Regions from separate parts of the Actinospica sp. genome, predicted to be linked through region 1. Evidence: riboswitches for the same ligand, from Rfam matches in the RefSeq annotation. Region 1 holds a riboswitch; each other region holds the start of a gene.
What was found. A riboswitch is a leader RNA that binds a small molecule or an ion and turns the genes downstream of it on or off. The one in region 1 is predicted to bind cyclic di-AMP.
Positions count from the first base shown of each region.

Region 2: another riboswitch for cyclic di-AMP. It lies ahead of VG296_RS28775 (LysM peptidoglycan-binding domain-containing protein); the one in region 1 lies ahead of VG296_RS26345 (hypothetical protein).
Region 3: another riboswitch for cyclic di-AMP. It lies ahead of VG296_RS06825 (C40 family peptidase); the one in region 1 lies ahead of VG296_RS26345 (hypothetical protein).
Region 4: another riboswitch for cyclic di-AMP. It lies ahead of VG296_RS16250 (transglycosylase family protein); the one in region 1 lies ahead of VG296_RS26345 (hypothetical protein).

Region 1 covers NZ_DASZKT010000230.1:21,329-26,375, forward strand. Annotated here, with positions in the region: gene VG296_RS26335 (amidohydrolase) at 1-243, shown strand, start outside; gene VG296_RS26340 (GNAT family N-acetyltransferase) at 244-684, opposite strand; gene VG296_RS26345 (hypothetical protein) at 788-1,621, opposite strand; cyclic di-AMP (ydaO/yuaA leader) riboswitch at 1,632-1,832, opposite strand; gene VG296_RS26350 (hypothetical protein) at 1,984-2,319, opposite strand; gene VG296_RS26355 (hypothetical protein) at 2,285-2,848, shown strand; cyclic di-AMP (ydaO/yuaA leader) riboswitch at 2,874-3,033, opposite strand; gene VG296_RS26360 (MarR family winged helix-turn-helix transcriptional regulator) at 3,266-3,727, shown strand; gene VG296_RS26365 (hypothetical protein) at 3,772-3,963, shown strand; gene serB (phosphoserine phosphatase SerB) at 3,997-5,047, opposite strand, start outside.
Region 2 covers NZ_DASZKT010000257.1:23,383-28,429, reverse strand. Annotated here, with positions in the region: gene VG296_RS28790 (hypothetical protein) at 1-235, shown strand, start outside; gene VG296_RS28785 (metal-dependent phosphohydrolase) at 225-878, opposite strand; gene VG296_RS28780 (alpha/beta hydrolase) at 875-1,840, opposite strand; cyclic di-AMP (ydaO/yuaA leader) riboswitch at 2,134-2,285, shown strand; gene VG296_RS28775 (LysM peptidoglycan-binding domain-containing protein) at 2,292-3,323, shown strand; gene VG296_RS28770 (O-methyltransferase) at 3,447-4,058, shown strand; gene VG296_RS28765 (DUF779 domain-containing protein) at 4,152-4,547, opposite strand; gene VG296_RS28760 (aldehyde dehydrogenase family protein) at 4,655-5,047, opposite strand, start outside.
Region 3 covers NZ_DASZKT010000043.1:12,178-17,224, forward strand. Annotated here, with positions in the region: gene VG296_RS06820 (ABC transporter ATP-binding protein) at 1-1,084, shown strand, start outside; gene VG296_RS06825 (C40 family peptidase) at 1,320-2,333, opposite strand; cyclic di-AMP (ydaO/yuaA leader) riboswitch at 2,337-2,495, opposite strand; gene VG296_RS06830 (hypothetical protein) at 2,936-3,829, opposite strand; gene pcrA (DNA helicase PcrA) at 3,966-5,047, shown strand, end outside.
Region 4 covers NZ_DASZKT010000129.1:24,134-29,180, forward strand. Annotated here, with positions in the region: gene glyA (serine hydroxymethyltransferase) at 1-1,287, opposite strand, end outside; cyclic di-AMP (ydaO/yuaA leader) riboswitch at 1,650-1,859, shown strand; gene VG296_RS16250 (transglycosylase family protein) at 1,868-2,581, shown strand; gene VG296_RS16255 (L-threonylcarbamoyladenylate synthase) at 2,654-3,295, opposite strand; gene prmC (peptide chain release factor N(5)-glutamine methyltransferase) at 3,353-4,204, opposite strand; gene prfA (peptide chain release factor 1) at 4,251-5,047, opposite strand, start outside.

The sequences.
Region 1 (5,047 bases):
CCCGGCGAGGGCGGCGCGCCGCTCACCCCGGATCAGCGGCTCAGCCTCAGCGAAGCGCTCACGGCCTACACCGCGGGGACCGCGTACGTGAACCATCTCGACAACACCGGGCGCATCGCCCCCGGGATGCTCGCCGACCTGGCCGTACTCGACCGCGACCCCTTCGACGGGCCGAGCGGGGCGATCCACGAGACGCGCGTGGCCGCCACGTACGTCGGCGGCGCCTTGGTGTACGAACGCTGATCAGCGGGGCGTACGCAGCATGAAGATGTCCACGGGAGTCTCGGTGACGACGGTGAATCCATGCCGCTCGTACAGCCGTCGCGCCGGGCTCCCGTGCAGGACATTGACGCGGACGACGAGGTGTTCGCGGTCGCAGCGCTCGAGCAGCCTGCTGAGCACGGCCGAGCCGATGCCCTTGCCCTGCCGGCGCGGGTCCAGATAGAAGTGCTCGAGCCAGTGTGCGTCGATATCCGGACGAAGCGCGATACAGCCGGCGAACTCGCCCTCGACCTCGATCACCCAGGTGTGCTCGGCGGCGAATCCGTTGCGTAGCCGCTGGCGCACGCGATCGGGGTCGAAGCGGCCGATCCGCTCGAGATCCGCACGCATCGTCACCGCGCGTAACTCCGCGATCGGCTCAACGTCCGCATCTTCGGCGGGGCGCAACTCCCAATCTGCCATGACCGGGAGACTAGCGCACTGAGCTGCACTTAGTCGCTATGAGGAGGTTAAAGAACCGGGCTCCGCGGCGGCCGCGGAGCCCGGTGTGCGGGGGAGAAGGGGATCAGGAGTTCGCGATGGTGTGCACCATGTACGCGGCCTGACTCTCCCACTGCGAGTACAGCGAGCCGTCGAAGGAGCGCTGCACGGACTGCGCGGCGTCGGACAGGTTCATGTTCTGGTAGTCCGACGGCAGTTCCCTGAGGAACGCCTTCGACGCGTACGCCGGGTCGGTCAGCTCGGACGCGGAGCCCCAGCCCATCGACGGACGCTGCTGGAAAAGGCCCAGCGAGTCGGCGTTTGTCGCGGTGGTCAGGTTGTGCAGCGAGGACTCCTGCATGGCCGTGGCCACGGCTATGGTCGCGGCGTACGCCGACATGTTCAGGTCCTTGGCGGCCTGCACGATCGAGGTGGCGTTGTTCCACTGGTCGGAGTCCGGGCTGAAGCGCTGCTGCGAGCCCTCGATGCCGGTCGGCTCGAGGTCCGAGTAGCCCACGCCCGCGTAAGGCTTCGAAGACACCGTCGTCGCGCTCTTCGCCGCGGGGGCCGCGGCCGCGGCCGTGCTCTTGGCCGCGGTGCTCGTCGTGGTGGTCTTCGCCGCGGTGGGCTTGGACGCGGTGGACTTGGACGCGTTGCTCGTGGTCGCGGAGGTCTTGGCCGCGGCCGCGGTGCTCTTCGCGGCGGTGCTCGTCTTGGCGGCGGCCGAGCTCTTCTTGGCGGCCGTCGCATGCTGCGCGACGACGCTCTTCACGGAGGACGCGGCGGTGTGCCGCGTCGAGTCCGCGGAGGCGGTGAGCGGGGTGGCGATGGTGAGGGCCGTGGCGGCGAGCGCCAGACCGATCGCGGGGACGTGGTGGATCTTGACGCGCTTGAGCGCGCGGGCATGACGGAACGACACGGGTGTAGACAGCCTCTCCTTCGGCCGCCTACCGGGTTAGCTGTCGGGTTCGGGCGGAAGGTGAGGTTCGCCCTACGGTCCTTCATGCACGTGGAGTCATACTCTGATCACGATGTGCACCCAGGGACCGATTCACCCCGGGGACCACCGCTGCGACGCGGCGAACATTGGGTCCCCGGCTCCCCTCGCGGGGACTCGGCGGGTGCGACCGGTGCCGGACGGATTCCACGGCGTCAGCCGGTCGCACAAGAAACGACCATACATACCTTGTCGCGACTTGTCACAAATCGTATGCAAAACGGACAGAGCGTGACCGATGGGCCACGCTCTGCCGAGAAATTCATGAGTTTCCGGCGGTTCGGTCAGCTGGGCGCCTGCCCGTTGACGATGTCGTACACCATCGTCGTGGCCTGCTTCTGCCACTGTGCGTAAGCGGTCGGATACCCGGAGCGCTGCACGTCCTGCGCGGCCTCCCAGAGGTAGATGCTCTGGTAGTCCGGCGCGTCCGCCTCGAGCGCGGCCAGGAAGGCGTTCGCGGCGTACGAGGGGGTGGTCAGCTCGTCGTAGGTGCCCCAGCCCTGCGAGGGCCGCTGCTGGAACAGGCCCACCGAGTCCGCGTTGGTCGCGGAGGTGAGGTTGATCAGCTGGGACTCCTGTATCGAGGTGGCCACGGCGACGACCGCCGCGTACAGCGGCATGCCGCGCTTCTCGGCCACCTGGACTATCGCCCGGGCGTTCTCCCACTGGTCGGTGCTCGGCGTGAACGTGTTCTGCGATCCGTACTCGGCCACCGGCTCGAGCTGGCCCCAGGTGACCGACGCGTACGGGTTCGAGGACGTCGGGCTCGCCGAGGCCTTCGCACTCGCGCTCGCGCTGGCCGACGCGGAGGCGGAAGCCGAGGCGGACGCCGACGCCGAGGCGCTGGCGGAGGCCTTCGCCGAGGCGGATATCTTCACCGAGGTCGCCTTAGGCACCGTCGTGGTCTGCGCGGCGCTGGGCTGCGCGCTCGCCGTCGTGGCCTGGACCGGCACCGCGTCCGCGGTCGCCGGGTGGGGGGCGCTGCTCGGAGCGTGCCCGCTGATCGTCATCGCCGCGGCCACGCCGCCCGGCGCGCCGACCACGGTTCCCGCGAGTGCCGCGACGGTTATCGCCGGGTACTTCCGGGTCCAGGACTGGCTGGCGTCGGAACGGACGATCGGCGATTTGCGGCTGTGTTTGGCGCTGTGACTGCCCACGGTCGGTTGAACGGCCCTCTCCTTCGGCCGCCTACCGGGTTAGCTGACGGGTTCGGGCGGAAGAAGGTCGCCCTACGGCCTTGCCCCGATGGGTGGGACGCGGCCGATTCACCCCGGGGATTCCCAGGCCTGGACCTGGTGAGTTGGGTCCCCGGCTCCCCTCGCGGGGACTCGGCGGGCGCGTCCGGTGTCGCGGGTTCGCGACGTCCGCCGGCTGCGCTGAGGCCAGAACCTAACAGATCGACCCGGCGCATGTCACCGATTCGTCTCGAAGTTGCCACAAGCTTGACTCGGCGTGAGATCCGGCTAACCAACAGTGGATGGGCGACTGCCGTCCGCGACCGTCTGGTAAGGGTCTTGAGGCTCGTCTAGCGGACGCTTTGCAGCCCCCTGCGGTTAACCTGGTGCCGTGAACGCCGATACCGAGTCCGCCCCCGGGGATCCCAACGCCGCCGATCCGCAGGAGATCGCCCGGCTCCGGGTGGCCATCGGCCGCCTGCACCGCCGGATGGTCCAGCGCACCTCCGGCAATCTGACGTTCTCCCAGACCTCCGCGCTCGTCGCGGTGGAGAAGGTCGGCCCGATCCGGCTCGGCGAACTCGCCAACCGCGAACGCGTCGCCGCCCCCTCGATGACCCGCACCGTCTCCGGCCTGGTCGAGACCGGACTGCTCAACCGCGTCGGCGACCCCCAGGACGGCCGCTCCTTCCTGCTGAGCATCACCGACCTCGGCCGCGAGTTCCTCGAGGGCCTGCGCACCGAGCGCAACGCAGCCCTGGCCGAGGGCGTCTCCCGCCTCGCCCCCGCCGAGTACGCGGCGCTGCGGGCCGCGCTGCCGGTGCTCGAGCACCTCGCCGAACAGGAGATGTGACCCCGGGCGCAGCCGACCGGGGGACGGGTGGCACCATGGCCCGCATGGACGTGCAGGACCAGGACCAGACTCCCGAGACCCCGTCGGACGCCGTCGAGCAGGAGTGGCCGCCGCGCGCCTGGCGCGAGACCACCCGCTCGGCCGGCCACCGGCAGGCGCTCTACGTCAGCCTCGGCATGCTCGCGATCTTCGGCGTCCTCGTCTTCGTCGCGATCTGGGCCTCGCACAACGGCTGAGGCCGCTCGCCGCCGAGCGGCCGCCGGGCGCGGCTAGGAGAGCTCCGAGTCCCCGGTCAGTTCCGCGATCTCGTCGCCCGGGATGCCGAGCAGGAACAGGATCGTGTCCAGGAACGGGACGTTGACCGCCGTGTCCGCCTGGGCGCGCACGACCGGCTTCGCGTTGAACGCCACGCCGAGGCCGGCCGCGGCCAGCATGTCGAGGTCGTTCGCGCCGTCGCCGATGGCCACCGTCTCGGACAGCGGGACCCCCGCGGCCTCGGCGAAGCCGTACAGCGCGGCCGCCTTGCCGGCCCGGTCGACGATCGGGCCGACGACGCGGCCGGTCAGCCTGCCGTCCACCACCTCGAGGGTGTTCGCCGCCGCGTAGTCCAGCTCCAGATCAGCCGCGAGCAGGTCGGTGATCTGCGTGAATCCGCCGGACACGATGCCCACCTGGAAGCCGAGCCGCTGCAGGGTGCGCACCAGCGTGCGCGCGCCGGGCGTGTAGCGCACCTCCGCGCGGACCTTGGCGAACACCTCGTCGGAAAGGCCCTCGAGCAGCGCGACCCGCGCCTTGAGCGACGCGGCGAAGTCCAACTCCCCGCGCATCGCCTGCTCGGTGACGGAGGCGACCTCCTCCAGGCAGCCGGCGTGCGCGGCGAGGAGCTCGATCACCTCGTCCTGGATCAGCGTCGAGTCCACGTCCATCACGATCAGGTGCTTCGCCCGGCGCGCCAGGCCCGCGCGCTGCACGGCCACGTCGGCCCCGCAGGCCGCCGCGGCCGGGGCCAGCAGCCTGCGCAGCTCCAACGGGTCGATGCCCGACACGTCCAGCTCGATCGCGGTGACCGGATACTTGGCCAGCCGGATGATGCGGTCGATGTTGCCGCCCGCGCCCGCGACCTCTTCCGCCATTCGGCCCAACGCCGCCGGGGTCAGCGGATGGCCCAACACGGTGACGCGGCTGCGTCCGGCCCGGCGCGGCTGATTGTCCCCGACCCCCGCCTTGACCTCGACGTCCAGCTTCCAGTCGACGCCCCAGCGGTGCAGTTCGAGGCGCAACTCGGTCTCGTCCCAGTCGGCCGGCGCGGTCAGCAGCACG
Region 2 (5,047 bases), on a different contig from region 1:
CGGCAGCTACTCGGTCTCGGTGACCTGCACGACGGCCAGCGGCACCGAAGGCCCGTTCACCGGCACGCTCACCGTCCAGTCGGGCGCGAGCACGGGCGTCAACCCGAACGGCGGCGCGAAGACCGGCGACGGCGCTTCGCTCACCACACCCGGCGGGCTCGCCGAGGGCATCGCGCTCATGGTCGCGGGCGGCGGCGCCTGGTTCCTGTTGCGCAGGCGCCGCTTCAGCTCGTAAGAGTCGCGATCTCGCCGGCGACGTTGGCGCGGGCGCGCGATTCGAAGCGTGCGCGGGCGGACGGGGTGCGATAGACCGTCGGCGCGCTCAGCAGTTCGGCGAGAATTCGGGCGCGTGCCGGGCGGAACACGGCGTCGGGGATCTCCCGGTACTCCTCGCGGACGGCCCGCGCATAGTCGGCGTACCGCTCGGGATCGGCGCCCAGGATCGCGAGATCCGCGTCGAGGAGCACTGCCGCGTTACGGTCGTCGTCCCCGGCCACGTGCTTCTCCGTAAGCCGGACGAGCCGCGACACCTCGGCCACAAGTACCGCGGGGGCGCAAAGCTGCGGGAGAATCTGCTCCGCGAGGCGGGCGCTCGCCTCCTCACTGGAGATGGACACCACTGATTCGGCTCGGTACTCCGCGTCGTGGAACCAGGCAGCGAGACGGACGGCGTCCGCGTCCTCGGCCTCATCCGCGAGTTCGTCGACGATGTCGAGCACTTCTGTCAGATGCCTGACATTGTGATACGCGCGGTGCGACTCCTCGTAGAGCGTGACGAGGTCGTGGCACGCGCGGACGGCCGATTCGTCGGCAATTCCGTCAGTCGTCTCGCCGGCCGAGGCGTTCAGAGCCGCGAGCCAGCGTTCGACGAGAGTCAAGATGAAACTCTCCGGGGTTCGTCACCCGCGGAGGTGGGGAACGGCAGGACCTCGACCAGTGCGTCCGGCGCCTCGTCCGGAATCCAGTGGCTGACGCCGCCGAGCTCGACGAAGCGGTACGGGCCCGCGACGTGCGTCACGCAGCGCTCGGCGGCGTCGCGGGAGATCGCGATATCCCCGGTGGACCAGACGAAGACGACCGGCGCCTCGATCGGCGGCACGGACGTGCCCTCGCCGAACTTGGCCGCGCGGTACCAGTTGAGGGCGCCGCGCAATGCCTTGGGCTCGCCGAGCACGGAGAGATGCGGCTCGATCGCCGAATCGGACAAAGGGTGATACATGCCCCGCAGCCGTCGGGCGTTTTCCTCCAATAGGACCGGGATGGCCTTATCCGGGTCACGGAAAAGATAGACATATTCGGACATTTTCCGCTGCTCCGCGCTCTCCCCCAATGCCTCGGCGAAAGCGGCCGGATGCGGCACCGAAATGGCGGTGAGAGTGCGCACGCGCTCGGGGTAGCGGGCCGCGAGGTACCAGGCGACCATCGCTCCCCAGTCGTGGCCCACGAGGTCGACGTGTTCAATCCCACACGCGTCGAGCAGACCGATCATGTCGGCGGCCAGCGCCGGCAGCGCATAAGCGGCCGGGTCGGTCGGCCGCGCTCCCGGGGAGTATCCGCGCTGGTCGGGGGCGAGCAGCCGGAGCGGAGCATGGGCTGCGGCGAGCCGGGCCGCGACGGCGTCGTACGCGCGGTGGGTCTGCGGAAAGCCGTGCAGCAGCAGGACCGGCCGACCGCCGGGCACGCCCTGTTCGGCCACGTCGAAGATCAGGTCGCGGACCGGGACCCGGCTGATCCGCCAGCCGCCGCCCGCGCCGACACCGTCGTGTCCGGAATCCTCACCCGCTCCGCCGGCCGCCGCCGTGGTGAGGTGATCGTCGCCCTGCGTGTTGAACTCCGTCACGGGAGCCGCCCTCTCGCCCTTGATCCGCCGCCGCTTCGCCGTCCTCAGACGACGATACGCCACGGCACCGGGGCGCCGAATAGATCATGCTCAGTCAGCTGACGCGGCGTCAATTCCGCTGAATTGTCCGAATTATTCATGAATATCGAAGTCTGCCCTCAGTGATTTGCGGAGTCGGTTGACCACCCTCCGCATCGTTATCGTTCGGTGACATCTCTGGCTCGAAACCGGGGTCCGTTTTGGCCTAGTGTGCTCATCCAGTTGCTGGTGTTCAGTTACGAATTTCCGTAGCGGCAGCAACACCGCCGAGTTCACGCGGGCCCTGATGCGGCCCGCGAGGAGCCGGGGACCCAATCCCCCTGGGGTGAATCCGCGTCCGCGCGGTAGGGCGACCTCTTGCGCCCGAACCCGTCAGCTAACCCGGTAGGCGGCCAAAGAGGAAAGAGCAAGCATGTCTTCGCACCGCAAGCCCCGGCTTTTCGGCGCCCGAAAGCGGGCCCGGACCGTCACGCTGTGTGCCGCCACCTTCGGCGCCGCCGCAATGCCCGCCCTGGCCCAGGCCGCGACCAGCGGTTCCGCCGCCACCACGACGGTGGCCGTGCACCCGAAGTCCACCATCCACGTGGCAGGCGCGGCCCTGCGCGCCGCCGCGCTGCAGGCGGCCAAGGCCTCCACCAGCACCGGCACCGTCGTGGCCGTCTCGGACACCGTCAAGACCTCGGCGTCCAAGACCGCTTCGTCCACCACGTCGTCCTCGTCCTCGTCTTCGAGCGACAAGAGCTACACCGTGGTCTCCGGCGACACCCTCTCCGGCATCGCCGAGCGCGCGCTGGGCAACGGTGACGACTACCCCGAGCTGTTCACGCTGAACAAGGACCGCTCCGAGCCGAACGGCGGGACGTTCACCGACCCGAACCTGATCGTCACCGGCTGGACCATCGAGCTGCCGGCGGACTCGAAGTCGGCGGAGTCGAGCACCTCCGGCTCGTCGAGCTCGAGCTCCGACTCCGGCTCAAGCAGCTCCTCGTCGGACAGCTCCGGCAGCTCGTCGAGCGCGACGAACTCGTCCAGCTCCTCGGCGGACTCGGCCTCGTCCGGCTCCTCGTCGTCGTCCTCGTCCTCTTCGTCCAGCTCGTACGCGGACAACCTGGACGGCTGGATCAACGAGGCGGTCTCGATACTCAGCCAGCACGGCTACTCCGTGTCGTACAACGCGATCTACGAGACCGCGATGAACGAGTCGAGCGGCAACCCGGGCGCGCAGAACAACTCGGACTCCAACGCCGCCGCGGGCAACCCGTCGGAGGGTCTGATGCAGACCACGCAGACCACCTTCGACGCGTACGCGCTCTCCGGCTACACCGACATCTGGGACCCGGTCAGCAACATCATCGCGGCCGCGATCTACGCGCAGGACACCTACGGCGGTCTGGACACCGTCGTGGCCGATCGCTGCGGCGGCTCCTGCTGGTACGGCTACTAAGCCATACAGCTGAAGGCCGGATAGCTGATTCATCGCGGTACGCGACGAGGTCCCGGGCGTCACCCTCTCCCGATGCCCGGGGCTTCGTCGCGTACCGCGGTGCGCTGTTATATACCTGGTCGCATGGCGATGAACGGCACCGCCGCGCACGAGGGCCTCGCGGCGGCCGGCGAACTTCCGGCGTTGGTGGGCGCGGCCGTGGCGCTGGCCCGCGAATCCGGGTTCGCATACAGCTCGCTGCCCGAGCACGGCGAACTGCTCCGAGTCCTGGCACGCGGCGTCGGTCCGGGCGTGATCGGCGAGACGGGGACCGGCTGCGGCGTCGGCCTGGCCTGGCTGGCGAGTGCCGCGCACCCGAACGCTCGCATCATCAGCGTCGAGCACGACGCGGAACGCGCGAGCCGGGTAGCAGAGCTCTTCCACGACGTGCCACAGGTCGGCATTCTGCGAGGCGACTGGCTCGAGCTCCGCGGATACGGGCCCTTCGACCTGCTCGCGCTCGACGGCGGCGGTCAGGGTAAGGGCACTGATCCCGCGATCGAGCCCGCGGAATGGCTGCGGCCCGGCGGACTGGTCGTGATGGACGACTTCGCCCCGCTCAGCGGCTGGCCGCCGCTCTTCCAGGGCGAGGTCGACGAGGCCCGGCGGCACTGGCTCGACCATCCGCGGATGCGCGCCACGCAGGTGAACGTGACCCCGGAGTGGTCCGCGCTGCTCGCCGCGTACGTGGCCTGACTCTCTCTGTGCTTCTGTACCTCTGTACACGGATGCCCGCCGTGCCGATCCGCGAAGATCGGCACGGCGGGCTGCAGGGATCCATCTACTATCTCAGCGCTCTTCGATCAACACCTCCTCTTCGAGATCGGTGAGCAGCCGCGACCTGATCATGAATCGCACGCCCTCAGGGGCCTCCAGCGAAAAACCGCTGCCGCGCCCTGGGACGACGTCCACGGTCAGGTGTGTGTGGCGCCAGCGCTCGAACTGCTGGCTGCCCATCCAGAAGGAGACCGGTTCGGCGACGCCCGGCACCTCGAGCCGTTCCAGGAGCACGTCCGCCGCCCCGGTGCGGAACTCCCCGGCGAGGTAGCACATCGGCGAACTGCCGTCGCAGCAGCCTCCGCTCTGGTGGAACATGAGCGGGCCGTTGGCCTCGTAGAGGGCGCGCAGCACTCCGGCCGCCGCCTCGGTGACCGCGACCCGGTGGACCACCGTCCCGTCCGTCATCCTGCTCCGCACCTCCGCTCCGCCTCGCCGGCTCCGGCCGGCACCGCTGCCTCGGCGCCGGCCGTCGCTCCCCTCAAGTCTCAGACCTCTGGCATACCCGGTATCGTCTAAAAGAAGCCCATCGCCTTCGGGCTGTAGCTGACCAGTAAATTCTTGGTCTGCTGGTAGTGATCGAGCATCATCTTGTGGTTCTCCCGGCCGATCCCGGAGCCCTTGTAGCCGCCGAAGGCGGCGTGCGCCGGGTAGAGGTGGTAGCAGTTCGTCCACACCCGGCCGGCCTGGATCGCCCGGCCCGCCCGGTACGCGGTCCCCGCGTCGCGCGTCCACACCCCGGCGCCGAGGCCGTAGAGCGTGTCGTTGGCGAGCTTGATCGCGTCGTCGTAGTCGTCGAAGGAGGCGACCGAGACGACCGGGCCGAAGATCTCCTCCTGGAAGATGCGCATCGAGTTGGAACCCTCGAAGATGGTCGGCTGCACGTAGTATCCGCCGCTCAGCTCCCC
Region 3 (5,047 bases), on a different contig from region 1:
CGTCTCCCGGCTGACCGCGCAGCGCTACATCGCCACGTACTTCCCCTTCGTGCAGCTACTGGCCGACCTGACCGCGGCCTTCGCGATCGTCTACGGCTCGCACATGATCCATACTGGTGCGATGTCGGCGGGCGCGCTGATCGCGTACCTGCTGTACGTGGACATGTTCTTCTCGCCGGTGCAGAACCTCTCGCAGGTCTTCGACAGCTACCAGCAGGCCGCAGTCGGCCTGCGCCGGATCACCGAGCTGCTGCATACGCACACGAACACGCCGGAGTCCGAGCAGCCGACGCCGGCGACCGGGCTGACCGGGTTGATCGAGTTCAAGGACCTGCACTTCGGCTACTCGACTGCCGCGAATCCGGCGCTCGGCGGCCGGGACGCGGAGGGCGCCGGCGTGAACGTCGCGATCGAGCCGGGCACGACCGTCGCCCTGGTCGGCGAGACCGGCGCGGGCAAGTCCACGATGGTCAAGATGGTCGCGCGGTTCTACGACCCGACCTCGGGCGCGGTGCTGGTGGACGGCGTGGACCTGCGTGACTACGACCTCGCCGGCTACCGCGGGCATCTCGGCGTCGTCCCGCAGGAGGCGTATCTGTTCCCCGGCACCGTGGCCGAGGCCATCGCCTACGGCCGTCCCAACGCCTCCGACGCCGAGGTCGAGGCGGCGGCCCGGGCCGTCGGCGCGCACGAGATGATCGCCAGGCTCTCCGGCGGCTACCTCCACCAGGTCGGCGAGCGCGGCCGCAGCCTGTCCTCGGGCCAGCGCCAGCTGCTCGCCCTCGCCCGCGCCTACCTCGTGGACCCGGACATCCTGCTGCTCGACGAGGCGACCGCGTCCCTCGACCTGGCCAGCGAGGCGGCCGTGACCCGCGCCATGGACGAGGTCTCCCGCGCCCGCACCACCCTCGTCGTCGCGCACCGCCTCACCACCGCGGCCCGCGCCGACCGCATCCTCGTCCTCGACGGCGGCCTCATCGTCGAGGACGGCACGCACGACGACCTGCTCGCCGCGGACGGACCGTACGCGCGACTGTGGAACAGCTTCATGCACGCGAGCTCGGAGGGCGCCGCGGCGCTCTAGGTCGAGATCCAGGCCGAGATCCAGTCCGAGATCTAGGCCGAGGTCGAGGTCCGGGGAAAAGTATTAGCGCCCGGATCGCCGGTGGGTTGGGCTCCGCTTGCCGCACAAGGGGGAGAGGTTGCGGCTCACGTCGCCCCGGCGATCCGGGCGCTCGATGGCAGCGCCCTCACGAGGGGGAGGGGGTAGAGAACGCCGCCAGGTCACATGGCCTGAGGTGTTCTTGCGTGGCAGGAGGCTACGGGCGGCCGAAGCCGGCGACCTGCATGCCGATGTTGGACAGCGAGATCTCGCGGACCGTCGCTCCGGTGTGCGGTGCGTCGATGACCATGCCGTCACCGATGTAGATGCCGACGTGGCCGACGTAGCCGGGGCTGTCGAAGAAGAAGACCAGGTCGCCGGGCTCGGCGGAGGACTCGCTGACGGACGTCGTGACGCTCATCTGCTCGGCGGCGTTGTGCGGCAGCGAGACGCCCGCGGCGGCCCACGCCTCCATCGTCAGTCCGGAGCAGTCGAACGTGGAGGGGCCGGAGGCGGCGTAGACGTACTCGTCACCGAGCTTCGACTTCGCGTACGCCACGGCTATCGCGGCGCGGGAGTTCGGGGCGACCGCCGTCACGGTGTTCGACGTGCTGCCGCCGCCGGAGACGATCGTCTGCTGCTGCGCCGCGCTCAGGGTGCTGATCACGGACTTCGCCTGGGCGGTCGCGGACAGCGCGGAGGTCTTCTGCTTCTTCGCCGTGTTCACGGCCGCCTGCTGCTGGGTCAGCTCCGTCTGGGCGAGCTTCTGGTCGGCGGCGACCTGCGACTTGGCGGTGGCCAGCTCCTTGAGCAGCTGGGCTTCCTTCTGCGAGATCTCGTTGCTGGCCAGCGCCTTGTTGAGGTAGGTCTCCGGGCTGGACTCCAGCGCGAGTTCCAGGGTCGAGGACATCCCGGCGCTCTCGTACTGCTGTGCGGCCTGCAGGCCCATCGTGCGCTGCAGCGAGCTCATCTCGGCGGTGGCGCTGGAGATCTGCGCCTGGAGGGCGTTCACCTTCGTCTGCAGCGTCGCGGCCTGCTCGGTGGCGGCGTTGTAGGCCTCGGTGGCGGCCTCCGACTGCTGCATCTTCTGGTTGTAATCGGCCTTGGCCTGCGTCAGGGTCTCGGCGTGCGCGCTGCCCTGCATCAGCAGGGTGGAGCCGGCGGCTACGCCGACCAGGGCTACAGCCGAGGCCTTTCGCGTCGAGAGTTTCGGGGCGCGATGAGACGGCATGCGTTCCTCTTCCGGTGGCGCCTACCGGGTTAGCTGACGGGTTCGGGCGGGAAAAGTCGCCCTACACCTTGCCTTCGCGGTTCGCGGCTGCGAACCGGTCGGGCGCGGTGATTCACCCCGGTGCTTGCGGGTGGGTCCCCGGCTCCGCGGCGGTCCCGTTCCGTCCGCGTCCCGCGGTGTTCGCGGTGCACGGCCCGGTGGTGGGGCCCGCCGATTGGACTCGGCGCGGATATCCGCCGGGGGTCTGGCGACCCCGCGTGGGGCGGTATCTGGGTGTGGACTCTAGCGATCCGGTTGCGGGGCTTCGATTTTTCGGCCCCGCTCTTTAACGTCTCTTTGCCCGTGTCGTGATCGATCCGTGGCCATTCGCGAGCCGACGGGACCCGGAGAATAGTGCGCGTCTGGCGTGCTCTGACCGTTTTGCCGGGTGGGCGAAACGGACGAAACGGCTCGGTGGCCGAGCCGTTTCGTGATGCTCCACGGGGGAGAGATCTTGCCGACGGGCTGTCGGCAAGATCTCGAAGGCTCTCATTCTCATGAGGCCCGGATAGTGTGCACGCTCTGATACCCGCCGGTCAACACGCTGTCGCGGTCCGGGTTCGTCAGGGGGAGCCGGTGCTCGTCGCGCCGCCTGCCTGCGGCGAGCCGGAGGCCGTGCCGGTGGACTTGGTCGACCCGGCGGCGCTCGGGGACGTCGAGGGGCTCGCCGAGGACGTCGCAGAATTCGACGACGATGCCGAGGACGACGCCGTGGCACCGGAGCTCTTCGACCCCGTCGAGTCCGCGGACGCCGACGAGCCGTCGTTCGCCGCGCCGTGCGTCGTCTCGGTCACGGTGGTCGTCGTGGTGGTGGACGGCGTGGTGGACGAGCCCGCGCTGCGCACCGGGGCGCCGGCGAAGATGCCGACGACGATCGCCACGCTGAACACGGCGACGATCGCGGCGGCGATGCCCATCGGCTTGCGGTATCTGAGGATCCGCGCGAGGCGAGACGGCTTCTCGGCCGCCTCGGCGGGCGCGATCAGCTGAGTCCGCTCGGCGTCGATGCCCGGCGGCAGGATCAGCTTCGTGTCCTCGCGGATGACCCGGGTCTCGGCCGTGGCCTCCTTGGGGGTCCACGGCTCCGCCGCGTTCGCACCGTAGAAACGTCCGGCGGGGACCTTCGCGGTCGCGTCGGACTCCTCGGCGGTCTCGCCCCCGGCCGCCTCCTCGTCGACCTCGACCTCGATGAACTCGCCGTTCACCAGCAGCGTCTGCTTGATCTTGTGCCCGCCGGTGCGGAACACGTGCCCCCAGATCGCCGCGCCCGTGGTCGCGACCACCGAACCGACCGCGGCCCCGATGACCGTGCCCGCCACACCGAGGTACGAGGCGACGACCGAGGCGGAGCAGGCCGCCAACGCAGAAGCCGCGACCTGACTGGTGGTCAGATTCAGTCGCGGCTTCTTTGCCAGGGTTTCCTGCTCGTCTCGTGCCTCGTCCTCGCGCTCGCTCATGCATCCCCTGGGATCAGACGTTCTCGTTATTCAACCGTAATGCAAATCACGCCGCCGGACCGTCCGCGCCCGCACGGCCTGTGACCGAACTCACGGGGACCGCGATTGTCGGCGGACGGTTCTAGACTCGGGTCCGATGAGCGGTTACGAGACCCCCCTGTTCGACCTGCCCAAGCCGCCCGCCCCCGCGCGGCACCAGGCAGGGTCCGTGCTGCCCGGCCTCGGCCGCCCGGCCCGCCGCGAGGAGGAGCGGGGGGATCTGCCCTCGTCGGCGAAGGCCCCCGCCCGGCCCGCTCCGGTGGCGCCGCGGGACCTGAACGCGATGCTGGACGGCCTCAACCCCGCCCAGCGCGAGGCCGTCGTGCACGCGGGATCGCCGCTGCTGATCGTCGCCGGCGCCGGCTCCGGCAAGACCCGGGTGCTCACCAACCGGATCGCCTATCTGCTCGGCGAGCGCGGTGTGCACCCCGGCGAGATCCTGGCCATCACCTTCACCAACAAGGCCGCCGCCGAGATGCGCGAGCGGGTGGAGGCGCTGATCGGCCCGCGGGCCCGGATGATGTGGGTCTCCACCTTCCACTCCGCCTGTGTGCGGATCCTGCGACGCGAGCACGAGCACCTGCGGCTGCCCTCGTCCTTCACCATCTACGACGCGGACGACTCGCGGCGGCTGATGGCGCAGGTCGCCCGCGACCTCGACCTGGACGTCAAGCGGCATCCCCCGCGCGGTCTGCTCGCCGCGGTGTCCTCGCTCAAGAACGAGCTCATCGACCACGAGTCGGCGCGGGACGCCGCGCAGTCGGACCGCGAGGCGCTGATCGCCGAGGTCTACGGCGTCTACCAGAACCGGCTGATCGCGGCGAAGGCGCTGGACTTCGACGACCTGATCATGACGACGGTCAACCTCTTCCAGGCCTTCCCGGCCGTCGCCGAGAGCTACCGCCGCCGCTTCCGGCACGTGCTGGTCGACGAGTACCAGGACACGAACCACGCGCAGTACGTGCTGGTGCGCGAGCTCGTCGGCCCCGCGGACGGGGAGGTGCCGCCCGCCGAGCTGTGCGTGGTCGGCGACGCGGACCAGTCGATCTACGCCTTCCGCGGCGCGACGATCCGCAACATCCTCGAATTCGAGGCCGACTACCCGAACGCCAAGACCATCCTGCTCGAGCAGAACTACCGCTCCACCCAGACCATCCTGACCGCGGCCAACGCGGTGAT
Region 4 (5,047 bases), on a different contig from region 1:
TCGTGCGACGAGCTCGGCGACCTCGTCGGCCAGCGCGGGCTCCGGACTGCGCACCGCGCGGGCGACGAGGTTGGCGATCACCTTCATCTCCTGCTCGCGCATGCCCTGGGTCGTCACCGCCGCGGTGCCGACCCGGATGCCCGAGGAGAGCATCGGCTTGGCGGTGTCGTACGGGATGGCGTTGCGGTTGAGGATGATGCCCGCCCGCTCGCAGCGCTGCTCGGCCTCGCGCCCGTTGACGCCGCGGCCGGCGGCGATATGGATGCCGCGCAGGTCCAGCAGGGCCAGGTGGGTGTCCGTCCCGCCGCTCACCGGCCGCATGCCCTCCTCGGCCAGCGCCGAGGTGAGCGCCTGGCAGTTGACCACGACCTGCTTGCTGTACGCGGCGAACTCGGGCGTGGCCGCCTCGCCGAAGGCCACCGCCTTGGCCGCTACCGCGTGCATCAGCGGACCACCCTGCGCGAAGGGGAACACGGCGCGGTCGATCGCGTCGGCCAGTCCGGCCTTGCACAGGATCGCGCCGCCGCGGGGACCGCGCAGTGTCTTATGCGTGGCGATGGTCACCACGTCGGCGTACGGCACCGGCGAGGGCACCGCTCCCCCGGCGACCAGGCCGGCGATGTGCGCGGCGTCCACCAGGAGATAGGCGCCCACCTCGTCCGCGATCCGCCGGAAGGCGGCGAAGTCGATCAGCCGGGGGTACGCGGTGGCGCCGCAGATGATCAGCCGCGGCCGGTGCGCCCGGGCCAGCTCGTGCACCCGGTCGTAGTCGATCAGCTCGTTGTCCTCGCGCACGGGGTAGCCGATGGCCTGGAACCAGGTGCCGGAGAAGTTGCCCGGCGAGCCGTGGGTGAGGTGCCCGCCGTGCGGCAGGGCCATCGCCAGCACGCGGTCGCCGGGATGCAGCAGCGCCGCGTAGACCGCGAGGTTGGCCGAGGCGCCGGAGTGCGGCTGGACGTTGGCGTGCTCGGCGCCGAACAGCTCCCTGGCCCGCTCGATCGCGAGCCGCTCGGCCCGGTCCACCTCGGCGCAGCCGCCGTAGTAGCGCCGGCCGGGGTAGCCCTCGGCGTATTTGTTGGAGAGCACGGAGCCGAGCGCGGCCAGCACCGCGGGCGAGGTCGGGTTCTCACTCGCGATCAGCTGGAGGCTGCCCCGCTGGCGTTCCAGCTCGTCCAGGACGATGCCGGCCACCTGCGGGTCCGTGCGGACCAGGGCGGCGAAGTCCGGACCGTAGAAGGGCGCCGCGGCGTGCGGCGTCGCGTGGGCGGGAGCGGCGACGGCGGCCATCAGGACCACGCTCCTAGGGAGGGAAACCGGGGGATCCGTGCGGTTACCAGTCCACAGTAGGTGCGGTTCCGGGATCTGGCACTAGGACGGGGCCGAGGATCTCGCGTGTCTGCTTCACGGCGGGCTCACGAACCGCCGCGCGCGCCGGGTGACCGGACGATCGCTCTCCGGACACGCCGAAAGAGTCACACTACTTGTCAGGCATTACCGATACACTCTCCGTGATAAATGATGATTAATTTGATACGTAGAGTTATATTGTTATCACTGCCAGTTGATGTGATCCTGCCCACGTACGTTTAATTTGAAATCCTGCTGAAGAACTGTTTACCGTCGAAGACGCCCGGCATACCGGGCACCGTGATCGAGAACGCCTAATCCAGCCCTCCGATCACGGCAACCAAAACCCTTGAGGGCTGGAGCGGAGGAACCAAACTTCGCCGGGGCGACGGGAGATTCTCCGTTCGCAACGGCTCGGGGTGAATCCGACCGGGGACTGTGGTCTTCGGAGGTAGGGCTACTTTCCGGCCCGAATCCGACAGCTCACTTCGCAGGCGTGGGAGAGGAAAACGACTTCAGCATGCCCAAGCACGCTCTTGCCTCCAAGTCCTTCACCCGCCGCGCCGTAGCCACCGCCGCCATCGCCGGCGCCGCGATCGCCATTCCGGTCGCCCTGGCCGGCACCGCGTCCGCCGACTCCGTGAACTGGACCGCCATCGCGAACTGCGAGTCCTCCGGCAACTGGGCCGCGGACACCGGCAACGGCTTCTACGGCGGCCTGCAGTTCACCCAGTCCACCTGGGACGCCTACGGCGGCGACCAGTACGCCGCGTCCGCCAACCTGGCCTCCGAGGCCGACCAGATCACCGTGGCCGAGGCCGTCCTGGCCGGCCAGGGCATCGGCGCGTGGCCGGTGTGCGGCGCCAACGCGGGCAGCTCCACCACCTACACCGGCACCAACACCTCGGGCTCGTCCTCCTCGGACAGCTCCAGCTCCTCGAGCACCTCGTCGTCCACGGACACGAGCTCCACCCCGTCCACCTCGGACAACAGCTCGTCCACCTCGAGCAACACCAGCTCCTCGGACTCGAGCTCCACCCCGGCCGCCTCGTCCTCCTCCTCGAGCTCCAGCTCGAAGAGCGGCAGCTACACCGTGCAGTCCGGCGACACCCTCTCGGGCATCGCCGCCAAGGAGGGCGTCTCCGACTGGCACTCGCTGTACACCAACAACGAGTCGACCATCGGCTCGAACCCGAACCTGATCTTCCCGGGCCAGGTCCTCAACCTCGGCTGAGGTTAAGCAATAACCCGAAATCCCGGACGCATTCGCTGCGTCCGGGATTTCGGCCTGCCTGAATAAAAGAATTCAGCGCGTCAGATTCGTGGCCACCTTGGCGATCTCCTCGAAAGTGAGCGCGCCCTCTCTGAGCAGTTTCGGCGCCTCGCCGGTGAGATCCACGATCGAGGAGGGCACATTGTCCGCGGTCTGTCCGCCGTCCAGGTACACGTCCACGGCGGTGCCGAGCTGATCCTGCGCCTCGGAGGCGGTGGTCGCCGGCGCGTGCCCGGTCTTGTTCGCCGAGGAGACCCCGAGCGGGCCGGTCTGCATCAGCAGTTCGATGGCCACCGGGTGCAGCGGCATCCGCAGCGCGACGGTGCCGCGCGCGTCGCCGAGGTCCCATTGCAGCGACGGCTGGTGCCGCGCCACGATGGTCAGCGCGCCCGGCCAGAACGCGTCCACCAGGTCCCAGCCGTTCTCCGGGAACTTCGACACCAGGCCGTGCAGCGTGCTCGGCGAACCGACCAGCACCGGCACCGGCATGTCCCGGCCGCGGCCCTTGGCCGCCAGCAGCGCGGCGATCCCGCTGCTGGAGAAGGCATCGGCGCCGATGCCGTACACGGTGTCGGTCGGCAGCACGATCAGGTCACTCCGGCGGATCGTCGAGGCGGCCTCGCGCAGGCCGACCGCCCGCTGGTCCGGTTCGGCGCAGTCGTAGCGGCGGCTCACGGTACTCACAGCCTCCAGGAATCGAGGAAGTAATTTCGCACCTGACGTCGAGTCAGGTCAATTGCGGGGACCGTCCTTACGGGCGGTGAAGAATCGCGGTCGGCCGGTCAGGTCGCGGTGGTCGCCCGCCTCCACCCAGCCGTACTCCTCCAGGAAGATCCGCTGCACCGCGCCGCCCTGCTGATCCGAGTGCTCCACGGCCAGCCAGCGCCCGGCCTGCAGCAGACGGTGCGCGGCCCGCTCGAGCGCGCGGATCATGTCGAGCCCGTCCTCGCCGGAGAACAGCGCCAGCTGCGGATCGTACTCGCGGGCCTCGGGTGCCACGTACTCCCACTCGGTCAGCGGGATGTACGGCGGGTTCGTGATGACCAGGTCCACCTGGCCGTCCAGCTCGGGCAGGGCCGTGCGCGCGTCCGCCTGATGCAGGATCACCCGGCTGTCGGCCACGTTCTGCCTGGTCCACACCAGCGCCTCGTCGGACAGCTCCACCGCGTGCACCTGGGCCCGCGGCACCTCCTGCGCTATGGCCAGCGCGATCGCGCCGGATCCCGAGCACAGGTCCACGATCAGCGGTTCGGCGATGTCCAGCTCGCGCAGCCGGTCGATCGCCCAGCCGACCATGACCTCGGTCTCCGGCCGCGGCACGAACACCCCGGGGCCGACGGCCAGCTCGAGGTAGCGGAAGTAGGCGCGGCCGGTGATGTGCTGCAGCGGCTCGCGGTTCTCCCGCCGGGCCACCGCCTCCCAGTAGCGCGCGTCGAAGTCGCCGTCCCGCACGGTGTGCAGCCGGCCGCGGGTCACCCCGTGCGTCCAGGCCGCGAGCTCCTCGGCATCGGCGCGCGGCGAGTCCACCCCGGCCTCGGCCAGCCGCGCGGCGGCGAGCGCGACCTCCGACAGCAGCAGGTTCAGCCCCGGCGGCGTCGCGCGGGTCTCGGAGGGGGTGGTCATCTCCCGCTCAGTCCCCGTTCCCGGCGAGCTTCGCCGCGAGGTCGGCGTCCACGCAGGACTGGATCACCGCGTCCAGGTCCCCGTCCAGCACCTGGTCCAGGTTGTAGGACTTGAATCCGGTGCGATGGTCGGAGAGCCGGTTCTCCGGGAAGTTGTAGGTGCGGATGCGCTCGGAGCGGTCCATCGTGCGGATCTGGCTCTTGCGCACGTCCGAGGCCTCCTTCTCGGCCTCCTCCTGCGCGAAGGCGAGCAGTCGCGCGCGCAGGATCCGCATCGCGGACTCCTTGTTCTGCAGCTGCGACTTCTCGTTCTGGCAGGAGACCACGACGCCGGTGGGCAGGTGCGTGATGCGCACCGCGGAGTCGGTCGTGTTCACCGACTGGCCTCCGGGCCCGGAGGAGCGGAAGACGTCGATGCGCAGGTCGTTCGCGTTGATCTCGACGTCCACCTCCTCGGCCTCTGGCAGCACCAGCACGCCGGCCGCGGAGGTGTGGATCCGGCCCTGCGACTCGGTCACCGGCACGCGCTGCACCCGGTGCACGCCGCCCTCGTACTTGAGCCTGGCCCAGATGCCCTCGCCCGGCTGCGGCGTGCCGCGCCACTTGACGGCCAGTGAGACGTCCTTGTAGCCGCCGAGATCCGAGTCGGTGGACTCGATGAGCTCGGTCTTCCAGCCCTGACGCTCGGCGTAGCGCAGGTACATCCGCAGCAGGTCCCCGGCGAACAGCATCGACTCCTGGCCGCCCTCGCCCGCCTTGATCTCGAGGATGACGTCCTTCTCGTCGTTCGGGTCGCGCGGGATCA